Regions from separate parts of the Heyndrickxia sp. MSNUG genome, predicted to be linked through region 1. Evidence: riboswitches for the same ligand, from Rfam matches in the RefSeq annotation. Region 1 holds a riboswitch; each other region holds the start of a gene.
The links. A riboswitch is a leader RNA that binds a small molecule or an ion and turns the genes downstream of it on or off. The one in region 1 is predicted to bind S-adenosylmethionine.
Positions count from the first base shown of each region.

Region 2: another riboswitch for S-adenosylmethionine. It lies ahead of AABM38_RS03830 (methionine ABC transporter ATP-binding protein); the one in region 1 lies ahead of AABM38_RS20870 (methionine ABC transporter ATP-binding protein).
Region 3: another riboswitch for S-adenosylmethionine. It lies ahead of AABM38_RS12165 (methionine biosynthesis PLP-dependent protein); the one in region 1 lies ahead of AABM38_RS20870 (methionine ABC transporter ATP-binding protein).

Region 1 covers NZ_CP150978.1:4,118,584-4,122,798, forward strand. The annotation lists gene AABM38_RS20860 (MetQ/NlpA family ABC transporter substrate-binding protein) at 1-125, opposite strand, end outside; gene AABM38_RS20865 (methionine ABC transporter permease) at 140-808, opposite strand; gene AABM38_RS20870 (methionine ABC transporter ATP-binding protein) at 801-1,826, opposite strand; SAM riboswitch class I at 2,021-2,134, opposite strand; gene AABM38_RS20875 (O-acetylhomoserine aminocarboxypropyltransferase/cysteine synthase family protein) at 2,252-3,568, opposite strand; SAM riboswitch class I at 3,650-3,752, opposite strand; gene AABM38_RS20880 (hypothetical protein) at 3,846-4,199, opposite strand.
Region 2 covers NZ_CP150978.1:771,698-775,912, forward strand. The annotation lists gene AABM38_RS03820 (FAD-binding oxidoreductase) at 1-1,246, shown strand, start outside; gene AABM38_RS03825 (bile acid:sodium symporter family protein) at 1,251-2,225, shown strand; SAM riboswitch class I at 2,479-2,595, shown strand; gene AABM38_RS03830 (methionine ABC transporter ATP-binding protein) at 2,749-3,771, shown strand; gene AABM38_RS03835 (methionine ABC transporter permease) at 3,761-4,215, shown strand, end outside.
Region 3 covers NZ_CP150978.1:2,442,964-2,447,178, forward strand. The annotation lists gene AABM38_RS12155 (bifunctional homocysteine S-methyltransferase/methylenetetrahydrofolate reductase) at 1-468, opposite strand, end outside; gene metC (cystathionine beta-lyase) at 465-1,649, opposite strand; gene AABM38_RS12165 (methionine biosynthesis PLP-dependent protein) at 1,646-2,758, opposite strand; SAM riboswitch class I at 2,845-2,955, opposite strand; gene AABM38_RS12170 (M4 family metallopeptidase) at 3,745-4,215, opposite strand, start outside.

The DNA of each region.
Region 1 (4,215 bases):
GATGCGCCGACAACAATCTTTTTGCTTTCTTCCTTGCCGCCTTCTGTTTTGTCATCGGAAGTACCGCAAGCAGCCAACGTAATAGATAGTGCTAGTGTTATGAATACAATAAGCCATTTTTTCATGTGTTTTTCTCCCCTTATCTTTTGTCTAATTTTCTTGTGACGATATCACCAATGAATTGAATCAAAAATACAATGACTAAAATAATAATCGTTGCCATCAAAGTGACATCATTTCTGCTTCGCTGGAAACCTTCCATATAAGCCAGGTTTCCTAATCCTCCCGCTCCGATTACCCCTGCCATCGCTGTGTAGCTGACTAACGCTATCGCAGTTACTGTAATACCGGAAACTAGCGCGGGCATTGATTCAGGGAGGAGAACTTTCCAAATGATTGTTGTCGTCTTTGCTCCCATCGATTTTGCTGCCTCGATTACCCCTTTATCAATCTCGCGCAAGCCGATTTCAACCATCCTTGCATAGAAAGGAGCAGATCCGATGATCAATGCCGGCAATGCGGCATTTTCTCCAATCATGGTATTCAAGATGAATTTTGTAAAAGGGATCAGCAATACGATTAAGATGATAAATGGAATTGATCGGAAAATATTAACGAAGGCGCTTAAGACTACATTAACTGGTTTGTTCTCCCAGATATTCCCCTTCGATGTGAGAAACAGCAGTAAACCAAGGATTGCTCCCAGAATGAATGTGGCAGCGACAGAGATGGCACTCATATAAAGTGTTTCTCCAGTGGCCTCCCACATTCGGTCCCAATTCACGTTAGGAAAGAAATTTTCAGCCATTCGAAACCACCTCCACGCCAACTTCCTGCTTTCCGATAAATTCGATGGCACGCTGCAAATCGCTTTCTTCACCATCTAAATGGATAAACAGAGTTCCGTATGAACCATTTTGCGTCTGCGATATTTTCCCTTGCAAGATATTGACCATGATCGGGAACTCACGAACGAGGTTAGTGATAAGCGGCTGTTCAGCTCCCTCACCGACAAACGTCAATTGGACAACACGGCCATGTGGATAGAGTGATAGCAAATGGTCAACTGTTTCCTTTGTCTCTTCCGGTTCCGTTACCTGCTGGACGAATCTTTTCGTGATCGGCTGCTGCGGATTTTTAAACACTTCAAGCACCGGGCCTGTTTCGACTATTTTTCCGCCTTCCATTACCGCTACTCTGTGACATATTTTCCGGATTACATGCATTTCGTGTGTGATCAGGACAATCGTAAGTCCCAGCCTTTTATTGATATCAACAAGCAAATCCAGGATTTGATCTGTTGTTTCCGGGTCCAATGCAGAAGTTGCTTCATCTCCTAACAGCACCTTTGGATTATTTGCGAGAGCCCTTGCAATTCCGACCCGTTGTTTTTGTCCGCCGCTAAGCTGGGATGGATAAGCATCTCCCCTGCCGTCAAGGCCAACCAGTGAAATGAGCTCTTTAACCCGTTTGTCTCTTTCCGATTTGGAAACACCGGCAATTTCGAGCGGGAAAGCAATATTTTCCGCCACTGTCCTTGACCAGAGCAAGTTGAAATGCTGAAAAATCATGCTTATTTCCTGGCGAGCTTTTCTGAGTTGAGCCCCTTTAATACTGGATACTTCCCTGCCGGCCACGACCACCGAACCTGATGTAGGGATTTCAAGACCATTCAACATGCGGATCAATGTGCTTTTACCGGCCCCGCTATATCCGATGATCCCGTAAATCTCACCTTCTTTGACTTCAAGATTTACATCATCAACGGCTTTTACTTCTCCCTTTTTCGAAGCATAAATCTTTTTCGCCTTTTTTATTGTGATCAATCGACTCACCCTCTTTACAACCGAATATCTTTTTTTAAAACCGTTAAATTGTCCAACTTTATCAGTCTAGTTTCCCATTCCCTGAGTAAATTAATTCAAACAACTCACAGGGTCTACAGACCAATTATGTTCGTAAAATAATAAAAGCCTTTCTGCTAATGAGCAGAAAGGCATAATTGTAGGCTGTATCCTTTCTCTCATCTATCAAAGCAAAACGCTTTGAGTGAATTGGCACCATTTCAATAAGCAAGCTTATTGACGGTTGCCGGGTTTCATAGGGCACTTCCCTCCACCTCTCTTGATAAGAGCACGCTATTCATTTTTCAATCGGTTTTAAGTTACGAGTGTGATTTTATCACGGAATAAAAAAGGGTGTCAATAAAATTATTCTCAAATATCAAATGGAATGTACTGGAAAATACGTTTTATACTTTTGCTGCAGCAGATGGAACACCAGTCGCTTTTTCGATCGCCTGCTCCAAATCTTCTAAGATATCGTCAATGTTTTCAATGCCGACCGAGAGTCTGATCAGGTCCTCGGGTACGCCGGCTGCCTTAAGTCCTTCGGCATCAAGCTGTTGATGTGTTGTGCTTGCCGGATGGATAATCAGGCTTTTCGCATCTCCCACGTTGGCAACATGCGACCATAATTTGACTGAATTGATCAGCTTGGCTCCAGCGTCCCTTCCTCCTTCGATGCCAAAAACGACAACTGCTCCTGCACCCTTTGGAAGATATTGATCAGCAAGCTTTTTATCTGGATGGTCTTCATGGCCCGGATAAGCAACCCAGGTGACGGCTGGATGTGACTCAAGGAATTCAACGACCCTTAAAGTATTCGCCACATGTTCTTTCATCCTGACATGCAAAGTTTCAATTCCGAGATTGAATTGGAAAGCACTCTGGGGGCTGATTGATGGCCCCAGGTCTCGAAGGAGCTGCACCCGTGCTTTTACAATAAAAGCGGCAGCACCGATTGCTTCGCTGTAGACCAAGTGATGATAGCTAGAATCTGGCTCATTAAATCCAGGGAATTTAGCAGATTTCCAGTCAAAATTTCCGCCGTCAACGATGATGCCGCCGAGAACTGTTCCATTTCCCAAAAGCCATTTTGTAGCTGAGTGGACGACTATGTCTGCTCCATGCTCGATCGGCCGGCACAAATAAGGAGTGGCGAACGTATTGTCAATAATCAGTGGAACTCCTGCCTCATGGGCAATGTCTGCTACTTCAGCAATATCTAAAACCCGCAGACTTGGGTTTCCAATCGTCTCAGCAAAAACAGCCTTTGTTTTCGGCGTGATCACTTTTCTGAAATTCTCAGTGTTTTCAGGATCGACAAAATGAACCTTGATCCCATACTTGGGCAAAGTGACGGCAAAAAGATTATAAGTTCCTCCATAGAGATTGGAAGCCGCCACTATTTCATCCCCAGCCTGAGCAATATTCAAGATTGACATTGTAATTGCTGCCATTCCGCTGGATACTGCCAGCGCGCCGATGCCACCCTCAAGCAAGGCAACTTTTTCCTCGAGAGCCGTTACCGTCGGGTTATGGATCCGGGAATAGATATAGCCCGACTCTTTAAGTGCAAAAAGATCAGCCGCATGGCCCGTATTTTCAAATTGAAAAGCATTGCTAGAATAGATTGGCAACGCCCTGGCCCCTGTAACCGAATCTGGTGATTGCCCTCCATGTACTCCTAAAGTTTCAATTTTGTAGTTCCGCTGTTTTTCCGCCATTTCCATCTCTCCATTCTTTTAATTTTAGGAAAGAAGATACGAAAAAACCCTCTTCCTAAGAAGAGGGTCGTATATCGTCTCTCCTTATCTTTTCAGAGCCATTACTCTGATGGAATTAGCACCGTGTTTATTAACCGGTTGCCGGGCTTCATTGGGCCAGTCCCTCCGCCTCTCTTGATAAGAATATTAAGTTATAAATTTTTGCATCAAAATGGTCTTGCAAGTTAACGTGATAATATCATGCAGTAGAGCAGCCGGTCAAATATTTTTTAATTTTTCAGATAAAAACTTTTAGAGTCATCGGCCTGGCTAGGTAAAAGATTGATTCAAGCACCAGTAAAGTCCTAAATGGGCATACAAGATTAAAATAGCCAATGCTAATTCCTTCACGCAGCTTTATGTGTCCATCAAGCAAATGAATTAATAGATCTTCCCTTCCAGAAAGCTTCGCATATTGAGCAGCCGGAAATGCACGCTCCTTGCTGAATTCAACCTTCTTCTTTTTGAACGACAAATAATAAGTTTGCTTTTCTGCTTCAATCGAGAGACATAAATCCAGATTAGTAACTAATAGCATAATATGATTTTTCTTCTGAATTTCATTCATAAAGCTTTCGATTCTTTCTTCCATTCCGTTCAGCCCCCTG
Region 2 (4,215 bases), 1.5 Mb from region 1:
TGAAACGGCACAGCAAGTTAGTGAAATTGTAAAAGTGGCAAACATCCACAAAGTTCCGGTCGTTCCTTTTGGGTTAGGATCAAGCCTCGAGGGGCATGTCATACCGTACGATCAAGGGATTACGATCGATTTTTCATTAATGAATAAAATTCTTGAGGTACGTGAAAATGATTTTCTCGTAAAAGTCCAGCCTGGCGTAACCCGTTCCCAGCTGAACAAAGAACTGAAAAAGTATGGTTTGTTTTTCTCAGTGGACCCTGGAGCAGATGCCACTCTTGGCGGAATGGCGGCCACAAATGCCAGTGGAACGACATCGGTAAAATATGGAGTTATGCGTGACCAGGTACGTGATCTTGAAGTGGTTCTTGCTGATGGGTCGATCATACATACTGGCAATTTGGCCGCTAAATCGTCATCCGGATACCACCTTAACGGTCTATTCGTAGGCTCGGAGGGAACGCTGGGCTGCTTTACCGAATTGACGTTAAAAGTTTACGGAATTCCAGAGCATGTAATGGCAGCAAGAGCATCATTTCCGGCATTGGATGATGCGGTTGAGGCTGTAGTCTCCATTCTGCAGGCAGGTATTCCAATTGCCAGGGTGGAACTCGTCGATAAACCTTCAATGAAACAGGTGAACCATTTTAGTGACACAAACTATAAAGAAGGCCCTACTCTTTTTTTGGAGTTTCATGGGAATGAAGCAGGCCTCAAGCAGGATGTAGAGTTCACAAAAGAAATTGTTGCAGACCATCATTGCCTCGATATTGAATTTGAAACAGACAATGCTGCGAGGAACCGGTTATGGGAGGCCAGGCACAATCTAGCCTATGCCTATATTCACGGCTATCCTGGAAAAAAAATGATGGTGACGGATGTCTGCCTTCCTATTTCAGAGCTGTCTGGTGCCATTCGTCACGCAAGAGAAGCGGTTGATTCCCTTGGCCTTACCGGTGGAATCGTCGGGCATGTAGGAGATGGAAACTATCACGTACTCTTGATGATCAATATGAATGATCAAGAAGAGATTGATCGTGCTGAGCAGCTAAATGAAGAAATTGTCCTATACGCCCTGGAGCGTGGGGGGACATGCACTGGAGAGCATGGAGTCGGAATCGGCAAACAAAAGTATCAGCAAAAAGAGCATGGTGACGCACTGCTCGTTATGGAAAAAATCAAACAAGCTCTTGATCCACTTAATCTCTTTAATCCAAATAAAATTCTAAAGCCAAAAGAAAGAGTGTGATGAAATGAAAGTGATCGAAGCAGTCAGTACCATAGCCGGAAAATATTTTGCTGTATGGGTGATCTTAACATCTGTTATTGCCTTTTTGGTGCCAGAGCCATTTTTAGGATTGGGAGGATATATTACCATCTTGCTTGGCGTTGTCATGTTTGGAATGGGGCTTACGTTGAAGGCAGTTGATTTTAAAATTGTCTTTACCAAACCCATCCCAGTGTTGATTGGCGTGTGCGCCCAATTTATTATCATGCCAACTGTTGCTTTTCTCATTGCGAAACTAATGAATTTGCCAGCTGAATTAGCTGCTGGCCTGGTTTTGCTTGGCTGTGTACCAGGCGGAACAGCTTCTAACGTTATGGTGTACCTTGCAAAAGGAAATGTACCATTATCGATCGCCATGACTTCAGTATCGACACTATTGGCACCGATCATGACACCATTGCTTCTGCTTTTGCTTGCAGGCCAGTGGATGCCGGTTGATCCTGTTGCCATGTTTAAGTCAATTGTTCAAGTCATCATTCTTCCAATTATTTTAGGTTTAGCTATTAAGAAATTTTTCCCTGTGGCAGTTGAAAAAAGCTTAACCGTTTTACCGCTTATTTCTGTGGCAGCTATCATCACAATTGTTAGCGCGGTAGTTTCAGGCAATGCAGCTACCATTGCCGCATCCGGGTTCCTTATTTTTACAGCCGTAATGCTCCACAACGGATTCGGTCTTCTGCTAGGCTACTTTGCTGCAAAAATGGCTGGGCTAGATGAAGTGAACAGAAGAGCGATTTCGATTGAAGTGGGCATGCAAAACTCCGGGTTAGGCGTTGCGCTGGCGACTGCACATTTCGGTCCGCTCGCAGCCCTTCCAAGCGTCCTTGCTGCTGCATGGCACAATATTTCCGGACCAATCCTAGCGACTTACTGGTCAAAAAAGCCTGCGGTTAGCAGTGAAAAAGAGGTGCCAGTTCGCACTGTGAGTGCACGGCTGTAACCCAAGGTTAATCAAAAAATCCTACGCGAGTCGGCGTGGGTTTTTTTTCGGCCAAAATTAACAACCTTTGAAAATGAGCACTTTTATCATTTAGGATTTTTAGTGAAACGAAATTTTTTATCATAGGTAAAAGCCTTGAAAAATATAGCTTTTTACCAATCTGCCGAAAAAAATGAAAATTTTATCGTTGACACAATTTTTTTATTGCCCTAAAATGAGGAACATATTAAAAAACCAAATATAAAGTTTCGTTTTCTTATCCAGAGAGGTGGAGGGACTGGCCCTGTGAAACCTCGGCAGCGGATCTGCGTTTAGCAGACACCGTGCCAATTCCATCAGACTGATTTACAATCAGCCTGGCAGATGAGAAGCAAGCGGGTACATATATACCCTCTTCTTGTCTGTGTTTTTACATGGATAGGAAGAGGGTTTTTTGTTTTCAAAAAGGAGACAGGAGCTGAGGAGAGATTTGATTTTATAACCGAGTAATCCAATGAGTAAAGTGAGGAAAGGAAGTGTAAAGATGATTACATTCGAAAAAGTCAGTAAAAAATTCAAATCAAAGGATCGCGAAATCTCAGCGGTCAATGATGTTTCGCTATCAGTGAACAAAGGAGAAATCTTCGGAGTCATTGGTTTTAGCGGTGCCGGTAAAAGCACACTGCTGCGGCTGGTCAATCTGCTTGAACGGCCAACTGAAGGAAAAGTAATTGTAAACGGGCGGGAAATCAGTTCACTTTCGCAAAAAGAACTGCGGAAACAAAGACAGCAGATCGGAATGATTTTTCAAAACTTCAACCTGTTCAATTCAAGGACCGTGTTTGGCAACGTCGCTTATCCCTTAAAGCTTGCAGGCGCGTCGAAGGACGAAATCAAACAAAAGGTAAATGATCTGCTAAAGTTCGTCGGCCTGGCAGATAAAGCAAACCACTATCCAGAACAGCTTTCAGGCGGACAAAAGCAGCGCGTTGGAATCGCGAGGGCGCTGGCGACTTCCCCAGATATCCTGATTTGCGATGAAGCCACATCAGCACTCGACCCAGAAACAACAGGTGAAATCCTCAATCTGCTGAAGAAGGTCAATGCCGAATACAATGTGACGATTTTGCTGATTACCCATGAAATGCAAGTCATCCGGAAAATTTGTGATCGCGTTGCCGTGATGGAAAATGGCAGTGTCATTGAAGAGGGGACGGTGTTCGACCTGTTCACCACCCCGCAGACAAGTACAACACAGAATTTTATCAGCTCAGTATTGAACGATAACTTGTCCGCTCGTTTACATACAACTCTTTCAGAAAAACAAAGCCGGCTATACAGGTTGATTTTTAAAGGGGAAAGCACGAACAAACCGATCCTTTCAGATATCGCCAAAAAATACGATGTGCATGTCAATATACTTAATGGCAATATCAGCGAGCTTCAGGGAGTGCTGTTTGGAAATCTGATCGTTGAATTACAGGGTGAAAATTCAGAAGTTGATAGAGTGCTAGAAGAGCTGAAGGAGCATGTTGAAGTTAAGGAGGTTACACAGCATGAAGGTTGATTGGATTACATTTTGGCCCCGGATTGTCGAGGCAACCGGGGAAACCGTAACAATGGTTATATTCACACTGATTTTTTCAGCGATTATCGGGATTAATCTCGGGCTGCTGCTGTTCGTGACAAGGAGCGGCAACATCCTTGAAAACAAATGGGTGTTCCGGACGCTGAACGTTTTAATCAATATCGTCAGACCGATTCCATTCATCATTTTCCTGGTGGCGATTGGACCGCTGACCCGATTGGTTGTGGGTACCACGATTGGTACATGGGCAGCGATTTTTCCGATGACGATTGCAGCGTCGTTCGGGATTGCGAGGGTGGTTGAGAACAATCTTGTATCGATTGACCCTGGAATAATCGAAGCGGCAAAAGCGATGGGCGCAAGTCCCCGCCAGATCATCTTTGGCGTATTGATTCCTGAAGCGCTTGGTCCATTGATCCTTGG
Region 3 (4,215 bases), 1.7 Mb from region 1:
GGCAATCGCGAGCACCGTTTCGATTTCTTCCATATCGTAAAAGGTTTCAAGCAGAATCCCGTCAACGCCCTCGAGAAGCAGACAATAAAGCTGCTCTCTGAAGCTTCGTTTGATTTCCTCAATTGGAATGGCAGACGGCCTTATACCCCGGTTACCGCCAATTGTACCCAAAACATACGCTTTTTTGTCCGCTGCCTGGCGGGCGAGCTTGACAGCTGCACTGTTGATTTCTTTAACTTGATCCTCGAGTCCATATCTTTCAAGTTTTATATAATTTGCTGCGTACGTATTTGTCTGAATCAGATTTGCACCTGCATCCATGTAAGCCTTATGGATTCGCATAATGTCTTCGGGATGAGAAACATTCAATTCTTCAATACAGGTACCTGCACCGTAAGAATAGAGAAGGGTGCCAATTGCTCCATCCGCTATTAAAATTTCATTTTCCAATATTTTCAGGAAACTCATCGGATTCCCTCCTTGTAAGCTGAGTGTTTATTTGCTGATAATAAAGCCTGCTCGAAGTCCTTGATCAAGTCATCCACATTTTCAAGTCCAACCGATAACCGCAGCAGGCCGTCGCTGATTCCTCGTTTTTTCCGTTCGTCCTCCGGCATGGCTGCATGAGACATTTTTGCGGGGTAGGAGATGATCGATTCCACTGCTCCAAGGCTGACCGCAAATACTGGCAGGTTTAAATTTTCTATGAACCTTTTTAATTTCTCCGCGTTTTCAAGCTCTAAAGAGAGCACTGCACCTGGGCCTTCAGCCTGACCGCGTTGTACATGATACTGCGGATGCTCAGATAGACCAGGATAATAGACGTTTTTGATAGAAGGTTCATTCTTCAGGAAATGAGCGATCTTAACCGCACTGTCTTGTGACTGGTTCATCCTTACTGATAATGTTTTGATGCCTCTCATTACCAGCCAGGCATCCTGGACTCCGAGGATTGCTCCAAACGAGTTTTGCAGGGAATAAAGCTTATGTCCGAGATCTTCATTTTTAACAACAGCAAGACCGGCCACGGTATCACTGTGTCCTGATAAAAATTTCGTCGCGCTGTGGAGGACAAGGTCCGCTCCAAGCTCCAATGGTCTTTGTAAATAGGGAGTCATGAAGGTATTGTCGACAAACGTATATGCTCCATGCAACTTAGCTAACTTGCTAATTCCCTGAATGTCAGTTACCTTCAGCAAAGGATTAGAAGGAGTTTCTACATATAGTAATCTAGTATTTGGCTTGATCGCCTTTTTGACTGCATCAAGATCTGTCATATCGACAAAAGTATGTTCAATGCCAAAACGATTGAGTACCTGTGTCACCATCCGATAAGATCCGCCATATACATCCTCCGTCACGACAATATGGTCGCCCTTTGAGAATAGAAGAAAGGCCGTCGATATGGCTGCCATACCAGAAGAAAAGGCAAAGCCTCGAGTTCCGCCTTCGAGTTCGGCAATGATTTCTTCAAGTGCTTCCCTGGTGGGATTTAGACTCCTGCTGTAATCGTACTTTCCGAAATGGTCTACAGAATGCTGGTGAAAGGTGGAGGCATGCTGGATCGGCACGCTGACTCCTCCGGTAACTGGGTCTACTTTATGCTTATTATGAAGGAGTCTTGTCTCAAAGGTGTAACAGTCGGTCATACTTTTGCCTCCAGTTCAGCTCTTTTAAAAGCATTTTCTAAATCAGCCAGTAAATCATCAGCATTCTCAATCCCCACCGAGAAGCGAAGCAGACGATCGCAAACTCCAATTTTTTCACGGATATCAGCTGGGATGTCTGCATGTGTCTGTGTAGCCGGGTAGGTGATAAAGCTTTCAACACCTCCAAGACTTTCTGCAAAGGTGATGGTTGATAAGCTCTGTAAAAACGGATTAACCATTGAAGGGGATTTCACTCTGAAAGAAATCATCCCGCCTCTGCCAGGGTAAAGGACATCAGTGACGGCATCATGTTCTTTTAAATAATCCACCAGTTGAATTGCATTTCGTTCATGACGCTCCATCCTTAATGACAAAGTCTTCATCCCGCGGATCAGCAGCCAGGAATCAAAGGGACTGAGCACAGCGCCGCCTCCATTATGATGAAGGAAAAGAGAATCACATAATTCCTGGCCTTTAGCAACGATCAATCCTGCCAATACATCATTGTGACCTCCCAGATATTTAGTGGCACTATGGATAACGATATCCGCTCCCAGGGTAATCGGTTTTTGTAAGAGGGGAGTATAGAATGTGTTATCGACTATCAATAACAGTCCATTTGCTTTTGCGATGTCTGCGATTGCCTTAATGTCAGCCTGCTCCATCAGAGGATTTGTCGGTGTCTCAACAAATAGAGCCTTCGTTTTTGGATTGATGGCTGAGGCGACTTCTTCCAAATCCGCCATATCGGCATATGTACAATTTAATCCCCACTTTTTGAAACCTTGCTCCAGAAGTCTATAGGTTCCGCCATATAAATCCTTGGATACGACCCACTCATCACCATTCTGAAAGAGGGAAAGAATCGTCCAGATAGCAGCCATGCCTGAACTGCAGGCAAATCCGCGGTCACCTTCTTCAAGGTCTGCGATTGCTTTTTCAAGAATTTCCCGAGTAGGGTTTCCTGTTCGGACATAGTCATATCCGCTTGACTGGCCAATTCCTTCATGTCTATACGCAGTCGTTAAATAAATCGGGGGATTTACTGCACCTGTAGCAGTTTCACTTCTATTGCCAATTTGAGCTAATTTTGTCTCAATTTTCACCATTCATCTCACTCCTGATGTTGTTATTCTTTTAGATAAAATAAAAAAGCCTTCTATAAGAAGAAGACTTTGATAAATACGAGCCATTCTCCTTATCTGCCAAGTTATAAAAACTTGCTGGAATTAGCACCTTTTCAACAAATAGTTGATGGTTGCTGAAGCTTCATAGGGCCAGAACCCTCTGCTTCTCTCGATAAGAAATAAATTTATTTAATTGTGAAATTTCTCTAAATATTACAACTTATATTACCTGATGTCAATATTTAATTAAAGCGTTAAAGCGAAGGAGTGCAATAACGGTTTTCCCATTTATTAAGATTCTGTAAAGGGAGGAGGGGGAATCCGCGAAAACTGGAATTACTAAGTAATAATAAATTGATCGTCGGGTGTAAATACCTGCAAGTATCGTGGACTAGTAAACTTTAAGTGCTTTTTCTGATTTTATGATAAAAAAAAGGTTATTTACACTCTGAAAATTCATATTGGATCCAAACTGGTAACAAACAAGAGCCATTGGTTCCCTGAAAATGCTGATAAGAAGAAAACTGGTGCTCAATAAGAGTGATTGGTGAACTGAAAATGGTAATAGGATGAAAACTGGTCAAAATTTTTATGTATCGGCTGGAAAAAATCGCGGAAAATTTCCAGTTTACGGGATTTCGACAAATTTTAGCGAAAACTACAGATTTTTAACGCTTGTTTGGATTCACTCAAGAGTATTTTATCTCTGTAGAAGGCTTCAATAAGAAAATTACATGCCCTTTTGGCTGCATTAAAAGCGATTGGTGACATGAAAGTACTAACACGATGAAAAAATAGGTAACCAATAAAGAATATTGATAGGAAGTAAGTGCTCCTAAGATAAAAAAGGTTGCCCAAAAGAGAAATTACTGCCCGAACGAGTCATCCATCAAATACTAGTAAAATAAAAAGACTGACTCAAAGAAGTTTTTCAACTTTTTGAGTCAGTCTCTTAAAATGAAACTCTATTAATTTACACCAACAGCATCAAATGCTTTCTTAACTGATGTTACTTCAGCAGAAGAGGCACCATACAGATCTGTTGCAGCCTGTACAAGTCCTGCTCTTGCCTGGCTGAAGTTGGTTGAAGATGTGAAGTATACTGTGTTAGCACGGTAGAAAATTGCACCTAGCTTGTCCGTACCTACTCCAGACACTGTCACACCATAATGTGTTCCACCTTGACTTAGAAGATAAGCAGCCTTGTTGATGATTCCGCTGTTTGTATGAACTCCGCCATTATCGGATGTACCAGTATAACGCTTAGAATAGTGGTCAGGATCACCATATTTAGTTGGGTCGCTCATTGAACGAAGAGCATCGCCAGCTGTATTTGGTGTATAGATGTCTTCACCAATCTCAAAGTCTGGATTGTTATTTGTATGGAATTCAAGGATTGTACCAAAGATATCTGAAATTGATTCATTTAATGCGCCTGA